2 regions of the Pseudoalteromonas sp. SD03 genome follow, and region 2 is predicted to be linked to the other one. Evidence: predicted binding sites of a transcription regulator. Region 2 holds the regulator's gene; the other holds the start of a gene.
The links. Region 2 encodes FliA, which starts transcription of late flagellar genes. Its sites were predicted from a motif close to CTAAAGNTNNNNNNNNNNNNGCCGATA; they were not measured.

Region 1 (4,432 bases), 360 kb from region 2:
GACTTCTAACGCCCTATTATGTTTTTGTGGCAGTCAGCAACCTTATGCTGATTGCTGCGAGCCTTTTCATTTAAAAACCAAACAGCCACTCACACCAGAGCAACTTATGCGTGCACGCTACAGTGCTTATGCTGTTAAAAACGCGGTTTTTGTGCGTGAAAGTTATGCAAAAGAAAAACAAGCTGAAAATTCAATTTCAGAAATTAAAGATTTTGCAAATAGTTGCCGTTTTATAAACTTAGCCGTATTAGACTCTGGTTATAATGATGAAACAGGATTTGTTACATTTAAAGCTCACTACTTTTATCAAGATTTATATTGCGAGTTGGCAGAAAATTCAAGGTTTATTAAAGAAGATGGACAATGGCGGTACCTTGATGGTGAGATTACACCGGTTGCCGATATTAAAGTAAAACGTAATGATACGTGCCCTTGTGGCAGTAATAAAAAATACAAAAAATGTCATAGTGTATAAACTTCAGCTACAAAAAATGGGCCACAAGGCCCATTTTCAAAAACTACACTAAACGCAAATTAGCGTTTTACTCGCCATCATCTTGATCGAAATCTTGACGCTGTGCAGGTCTTGCTAAAATCTCTAAGTAAAAAGAAGTTAAACCTTGCTTTTCAATTTCACTGATGTGATTGTTAATTTCAGCAACGTGAACCACTTGGGCTTCTTCAGCCGTGTTACCAAACTTACAATCAAATGCCCAGTAGTCGGCATCAACAGGTAAAGTTTTATTACGTTCTCTTTTCAAATATTTTTTCACTTCATGCTTTGCAGCATCAACCATACGAGGGTATTTGATTTTCTCATGATTCAGCGTGAATGTTTTCTTCATTACGTTCCTAATTACCTTGGTTTAATGATAATGGCATTTAATGTCATACCATTTGCGCCATTATAGCAATTGCATTTAAATTTTGGATGCTTTTTTTGTATTAAATCAGTTATTAAAATAAAGCACTTATAAAACCAATAGTTACTTTCTACTATAAACACAGTTTATTACAATCAAATGGCATGTATAAAGCAGCAATTGAACACATATAATTAGGCACTAAACAAATGTAATGGCTGGTGGATAGCTTCATTTTGTAAATCATCATAAAATGCCACCGCATCCATTTGAGGGTTTGATAGCTCGGTGTTGGTATTTTGGATTCGTCGACGTACCGCTAATTCACAGTTATCCATTACGTTAAGCGGAATGTGGTTTTTATCATCACGAATATTAAATGGCTCAGGCTTTAAGCACTGAGTTAACTTTATATCACTCATCCCTACAGCGCTTCCCATTTTTGCTAAAAGCTCTGTGTTATTTTTACCAATTAACATATTAAAGGTATCTGGCGCTAATGGCTGCTTTGGACCTGCGCCAAATTGTTTACGCAGAGCATTTTCATCAGCTTGATAATGCTTAGTGTCACTTTTGGGTAGGTGGAATTCACTAAAATCGAGTGCATCGTGAGAGAGCATTGCTAATAAAAGTGCAAACTCGCCTCGGCGGTTTTCGTGCACACTTTCGTTAAGCCTCGTTTTTAACTGGCTCTCCGTGATTAACAAATCACCAATCTGCATAGACTTTAGCCTATTTAACTAATTAATAAGTATTTATCGGCTAAATTTGAATTTTCTTTAGCTTTTTTCTTTACTTAAATAAGAAGTTTGCTATTATCTGCCGCGTTGCATTGGAGGGGTTCCCGAGCGGCCAAAGGGATCAGACTGTAAATCTGACGGCTCAGCCTTCGCTGGTTCGAATCCAGCTCCCTCCACCACTTTTCTTAGGCTAAGTTAAGTGGGGCCAAATGCAATAACAATTAGTGTGGAGGGGTTCCCGAGCGGCCAAAGGGATCAGACTGTAAATCTGACGGCTCAGCCTTCGCTGGTTCGAATCCAGCTCCCTCCACCACTTCTCTTCTCTACCTTATTTCTTTTTATTCAAATACCCACTGTAAACTCATACCATGATTGTTTAACCAGTTACTTGCTTGTTTATAATCTGAATAAAATAATCCCACACGTTGCCAAAATTGAGCGCTGTGATTTAAATATTTTAAATGTGCTAATTCATGAACAATCACGTAGTCAATGACCCATGTCGGTGCACTTGCCAAGTGTAAGTTGAAGGTTAGTTCACGCCTGCGATTACAACTACCCCAGCGACGTTTATACAATTGAATACGAATATTACTCGGTAGCTTTTCACCCATCAGCTGACAATAATCGTTAACTCGCATTTCAATATAACTTTCTAATTTCTCATGCAAAAACTGCTCTAGCAAACTTTGATACATTTGCGTTTGATGCTTTACACGTGAAGAAATACTCAGTAACAGCGTTTGGCTTTCATTGTGCTGCTGCCATTGAGTGCGTGCTGCGTTTTCAAATTGCACATTAACAGCTTCATTAAATAATTTAATACTCTGGGTTTTGAGTGGAAACTGTCGTGTATCGGCTTGAATTTGTTGCTTATGTAACTGAGCATCAATCCAGTCCTGTTTACTTAACAGCCATTCATTAATTTGTGTTTTCGTTACAAAATGGGGCGCATATACCGTAAGCTCACGTTGTGCGACTTTGATAGCCACTGTTTTTCTTCGCTTACTTCGCTTTAAAGTGTAATCCAACAATGAATGCTGCCTATTTATAACTAACCACTGGGTTTTATTTTACCTTGTACCATAACGGCTGATCTATAAATAATCCCCACTAAATGCCATTTTAATAACAATGCATTTAGTGCTACTCAATAAATAGTATGGTTTAGAGCTTAAAACACTTACGTTGCTTTTGTAATTTATAACTCAATACCTTGTGATTATTATTGTATTTTATATTAGACTGAATTTAAGAGTTATTATGTGAATGATTGATGTTAGCTAATTTTTTTATAAACGAACCAGATCCAAGCCTAATTATTAATGGTGTATACGACCCAAGTTTAGTGACACTATCTATACTCACCGCAATTTTTGCAGCTTATTTTTCTTTGCACGTTATCGATTTAGCAAATAATACACATTTTAAATCTTATCGAAAGTTAGCCAATATAACCGCAGCCTTAGTCCTTGCCGGAGGGGTCTGGAGCATGCACTTTATTGCTATGCTGGCATTTTCTTTGTGCACTACAATTGAATACGACCCCACACTCACTTTTGTGTCGTTTATACCGGCGTTACTGGCATGTACCATTGCTTTTTCTTGTTTGAAAACATATAACTCTAACCCTCGTATTATCAATTTAATTCTAAGCTCTCTTTTATTTGGCGCGGGTGTTGGCACCATGCATTACAGCGGTATGGCAGCGATGCAATTAAGTCCTTTACTTCGTTATGATCCAATATGGTTTGGCGCTTCAATTGTTGTTGCAGTGCTGCTGTCTTTTATAAGTCTCTATGCACGTTTTCATTTACCAGCACACTTTAAAAAATTAACGCCTGTGCATAATCGTATTATTTGCGCCCTTATTCTTGGCCTTGCCGTGGCTGGTATGCATTATATGGGCATGGCTGCTACGCGATTTATTGCAACAAGCCCGATAATTAACGAGCAAACAAACCAATCACATCTAACCTTTATTGCTATTAGTGTGTCGTTCGCCACGCTTTTATTAACAGCGGTGGTTGTGATCATCAATGGCATGATCCGTTACAGAATGCTATTGGGGAAAAAATCAGCTGAAGAGTCTCGCCTTGATGCTATTTTATCAACTGCCATTGACGGCATCGTTACTATCAATATCAAAGGCACTATTTTGAGCTTTAATAAAGCCGCAGAAACAATTTTTGGCTGGCAAGATAATGAGGTTATTGGCCAGAATGTAAAAATATTAATGGCTGATGATATTGCTAATCAACACGATGCTTTTTTAAAAAATACAACAAACCATGAGGTAAAACGTGTTATTGGTGTTAATCGCGATGTGTGGGCAAAACATAAAAATGGTCATCAATTTCCAATTCGCTTAGGGATTGGTGAAGTAAAGCAATTACAAACTGAAACATTGTTTGTAGGCTTTATTACCGATTTAACTGAGCAAAGAGCGTTACAACAAAGCTTAATTGAAAAAGAGCGACAATACCGTACCTTAATGAACAATATGCCCGGTGTGGTATTTCGCTGCTTGTTAGATGAACACTGGAGTATGTTGTTTATCAGCCCTAGCGTCTATGAACTAACGGGTTATCGCGCTGAAGAATTTACTGAGCAGCGTATTACCTTTGCCGAGCTTATTGTTAAAGAAGATGAAGCGGCGATTTCTTTAGCGATTGATCAAGCAGTTGCATCGACCAGTCAATACTCAATTGAGTACCGCATTCGCCATCGCAACGGCAATATTATTTGGGTACTCGATCAAGCAAGTATTATCACTAACTCTAAAGATGATACTCGCTGGGTTGATGGCGTTTTAGTTGATATAACCAA
Region 2 (4,432 bases):
CTGCCTACACCATGAAGTTCATCCAATAAGCTGTCAAATTCATCGTCAGTTATATCACCACTGACATCATTGCCACTTGATGATGATTGTTTTTCTTGTGGGGCTTGCCCTTTTCCATGAAGTTCATCAAGTAGGCTTTCGAATTCGTCTTCGGTTATTTCATCAATCTGAGACTCAGTACTGCTGCTATCTGGGCCGCTAAATAATTCATCAAAAGCAAACGGGTCTTCTTCAGCATCGTTGCTCGATTGCTCTGCAACTGGTTCAGGCTCTACCGATGGAGTTTCCACAGGAGCTATATCTTCAACCACAGAATCGCCGGCAAGCTCTTCTGCTGTCGGTGGCTGTCCAAGTTTGTGAAGTACTGCAAGTAATTCTGGATCAGCAGGCTCTGGCTGGTCACGATTTTTAATCGTGGCAAACATTTCATTAATGGTATCCAGTGCTTGTAAAATCACATCCATTAATTCAGAGTTAACTGTTCTTACACCTTGGCGCAGTAAATCAAACACATTTTCAGCACCATGACATGCATCAACAAGCTCTGTCATAGCCAAAAAGCCAGCGCCACCCTTTACAGTGTGGAAACCGCGAAATATTGCGTTTAGTAGCTCAGTATCATCTGGGTTGTTTTCCAGTTCTACTAACTGTTCAGATAAAAGCTCAAGGATTTCTCCGGCCTCTACTAAAAAGTCTTGTAAAATATCTTCATCGACTTCAAAGCTCATGCAGTACTCTCCTATTAGAAGCCCAAACTTGATAATAGATCATCAACTTCATCTTGATCAGATACAACATCATTACGCGTTTCTTTATCAATAATAGGCCCTTCGGGACCTGCTAGTGTTTGTGCAACAATGGGATCTTCTATTTTTTCTGGTTGTTCAGTTGGTTCAACCTCACCACCTTGCGCTGCAAATGCAGTTAACAGGTGAATTAAACTTTCTTCAACTTCACGGACAAGTTCAATAACACGGCGAATAACCTGACCGGTTAAATCTTGATAGTCTTGAGCCATCAGCACATTAGTCATCAGCATTTGTAACTCATCGGTTTTGTGATGAGAACTGCTCATAAACTTATCAATACTATGACAAAGTGATTTAAACTCACCAAGCTCTATTTCGCGGTTCATTAAACGATCCCACGTTGGCTTGATATCAGCTATTTCGTCAGCGATTTCTTGTGCTAATGGTAAGCTTGCTTCAACCGCATCCATTGTCTTATTGGCTGCGTTTTCTGTCATTTCCATGACATAGTTAAGGCGTTTTTTTGCGTCAGGGATGGCATCAGTGGTAATGTCTGTTAAACGCGTGTCTAACTCGAAACTTTTTAAAGCTTCGTGCAGTTGACGCGTCAACTTACCCACCTCAGCAAATAACTGTGATTGCTCTTGTGAAGCTGTTTCTAAAATTAACTGATTCGCTTTATCTTGCTCACCATTTTCTAAAAAAACAACTAACTGGCGAGCTTGTTCTAAAGTAATCTGAGGCGCAGCAGGTGCTGACATAAGCCTCTCCCTCTCATTAACCTAAGCGTTCGAACACTTTTTCTAATTTAGTTTTCAATGTACCTGCAGTAAATGGTTTAACAATATAACCATTAACACCTGCTTGGGCCGCAGCAATTATTTGTTCTTTTTTAGCTTCTGCTGTAACCATTAAAACAGGAATATGCTTTAATTTTTCATCAGCTCGAATTGCCCTTAAAAGATCAATACCTTGCATGCCTGGCATATTCCAATCTGTTACAACAAAATCAAACGCTTGATTTTGCAACATAGGCAAAGCAGTTGACCCGTCATCTGCTTCTTGAACATTGGTAAAACCTAAATCGCGCAACAGGTTTTTAATAATACGTCTCATTGTTGAGAAATCATCAACAACAAGAATTTTAATGTTTTTATCCAAAACATCCTCCAGTGAGGCCTGAACCTTTATTTACTTACTTCTAGTTTATCCAGTCATTGATTTTTGCTTTAAGCTTAATCATCGCCTGACCATGTATCTGACTTACACGCGATTCACTTACATCGAGTATATGCCCAATTTCTTTTAAATTCATCTCATCGTTATAGTACAAAGAAAGCACCATTGCATCTTTTTCAGGTAACGACTTTATTGCACTGAGTAAAGACTCATTAAACCGTTCATTTTTAACATTATTGAACGGTTTGTCTAGTGCTAAATCTTGGCCATGAGGTGTAATCACATCGTCATCTATACCAAGGTCTTCAATACCTAACACTTTGCTTACATTTACATCGTTTAAAATATGATGGTACTCATTTAGCGAAATTTCAAGTTTTTCAGCAACTTCACTATCTTTAGGTTCACGGTTTAAACTGTTCTCAAGCGCAACAATAGTTTCTGCAACCAAACGGCTTTTTCTGTGAACTGAACGTGGAACCCAATCGCCTCGGCGCATTTCGTCTATCATCGCACCACGAATACGAATACCGGCAAAGGTTTCAAAGCTTGCGCCTTTGCTTGCATCAAAGTTTTTTGAAGCTTCAATTAAACCAATCATACCCGATTGAATTAAATCATCTAGCTGCACACTTGCCGGTAAACGAGCAATTAAATGGCACGCCACTTTTTTGACTAATGAGGCATGCTTTTCAACAATCATATTTAAATTTTGTGTTGACTGATATCCCATAGCTCTATTCACCGGTATAGTCATTGTTAGTTACTAACTAGTTTCTCAATGAAAAACTCTAAATGACCCGAGGCTTGACTAGGTGTTGGCCACTTAGCAATTTTTGTAGCCAGTGTTTTAAAAGCAATTGCAGCAGGCGACCCAGGAAAAACCTCAACAATTACTTTTTGGCGGCGCGTTGATTTGCGCATATTTTCATCATATGGAACCGTTGCAACCAACTCCATTGATATATCTAAAAATCGGTCGGTAACCTTTGAAAGTTTTGCAAACAATTCCTGCCCTTCGCGTAAACTACGCACCATATTGGCAACAATTTTAAATTTATAAACGCCGTGCTCACGGCTAAGTACTTTAATTAAAGCATAGGCATCGGTAATTGATGTAGGCTCATCACATACCACCACAACCACATCTTGCGCTGCGCGAGAAAAACTCAGCACCATATCGGAAATACCCGCAGCGGTATCAACAATTAAAATATCAAAGTCGGTGTTAAGTTCACTAAATGCACGAATAAGTCCAGCGTGCTCTGAGGGTGATAACTCAACCATACTTTGCGAACCCGATGTTGCAGGCACTATTTTTATGCCTGCGGGACCTTCGACTAAAATATCATCAAGTTCACATTCGCCCGATAAAACATGAGATAAATTACGCTCAACGCGCAGTCCAAGCATCACATCACAATTCGCTAATCCTAAATCAGCATCTAGTACAAGCACACGTTTGCCTTGTTGGCCTAACGCGATTGCCGTGTTAAGGGATACGTTCGTTTTACCCACTCCACCTTTGCCGCCGGTGACAGCGATAACTTTTACGCCGTTATTATTATTCTTGCTCATTTTGCGAAGGCCGCTTGCTTGATCTAAAACTGTGTTAATCATACATCTCTACTGTGCTCGACGCCACTGATTGGTGTCGTGATTGTTGTGCTTTTATTCTTTTTAAATACAATTGCTCAGCTTTTTTTACTAGTTTTTCGGCATTTGCCACTCTAATATCTTCTGGTACTCGCTGACCGTTAGTAAGATACCCTATTGGGAGACGATTTTGAATCGCAATACTAATAATCTCACCTAAACTCAATGACTCATCAAGTTTAGTAAAAATACATCCGCTTAGCTGTACTTTTTTAAAGTGCCTTACTGTTTCTTGTAATACATTAATTTGCGCCGTCGCACTTAATACTAAATAACTACGTATATCAACACGCTGATTACGCATTAAGGTGTTTAACTGCTCGGTTAAGCGTAAATCACGTTGACTCATTCCCGCTGTATCAATTAAGACTAGACGTTTATTTCGTAAATGGTATAAAACTTCTGCTAATTCATTTGCATCTTTAACTTGTTTAACGCCACAACCTATAATACGACCATACGTTGCTAGCTGCTCATAAGCACCAATACGGTAAGTATCGGTAGTAATAAGCGCTACTTTATCGGCACCGTATTTTTGTGCACCCAATGCTGCCAGTTTTGCAACTGTGGTGGTTTTACCCACGCCTGTAGGCCCGACTAACGCAAAAACACCGCCTTGGCGAAGTATTTCGTTGTTCGTAGTTTGCATTTGATCTTCAACCATATTCAATAAAGCTTTCCAGCCTTGTTGGCGAGACACATCGTCTGGTACAAAACATGCCATTTGCTCAGCAACATTTTTCTCTATCCCCATACCGACTAAGCGGTCAATCATACATGCACGGGTCGGGTCGCGACGTGCCATATCTTGCTGCATTAAACCTGATACTTGGTGCTCTAATAGTTGA

Region 1: the regulator FliA is predicted to act here: its motif matches at 1,620-1,646, upstream of ABZP26_RS10055 (VC2046/SO_2500 family protein).

Annotation. Positions count from the first base shown of each region.
Region 1 covers NZ_CP162514.1:2,171,422-2,175,853, forward strand. The annotation lists gene ABZP26_RS10045 (YchJ family protein) at 1-475, shown strand, start outside; gene ABZP26_RS10050 (DUF6172 family protein) at 543-845, opposite strand; gene ABZP26_RS10055 (VC2046/SO_2500 family protein) at 1,058-1,585, opposite strand; tRNA gene ABZP26_RS10060 (tRNA-Tyr) at 1,698-1,782, shown strand; tRNA gene ABZP26_RS10065 (tRNA-Tyr) at 1,832-1,916, shown strand; gene ABZP26_RS10070 (M48 family metallopeptidase) at 1,942-2,634, opposite strand; gene ABZP26_RS10075 (PAS domain S-box protein) at 2,880-4,432, shown strand, end outside.
Region 2 covers NZ_CP162514.1:2,529,804-2,534,235, forward strand. The annotation lists gene ABZP26_RS11845 (chemotaxis protein CheA) at 1-728, opposite strand, end outside; gene ABZP26_RS11850 (protein phosphatase CheZ) at 743-1,510, opposite strand; gene cheY (chemotaxis response regulator CheY) at 1,527-1,910, opposite strand; gene ABZP26_RS11860 (RNA polymerase sigma factor FliA) at 1,951-2,661, opposite strand; gene ABZP26_RS11865 (MinD/ParA family protein) at 2,688-3,548, opposite strand; gene flhF (flagellar biosynthesis protein FlhF) at 3,541-4,432, opposite strand, start outside.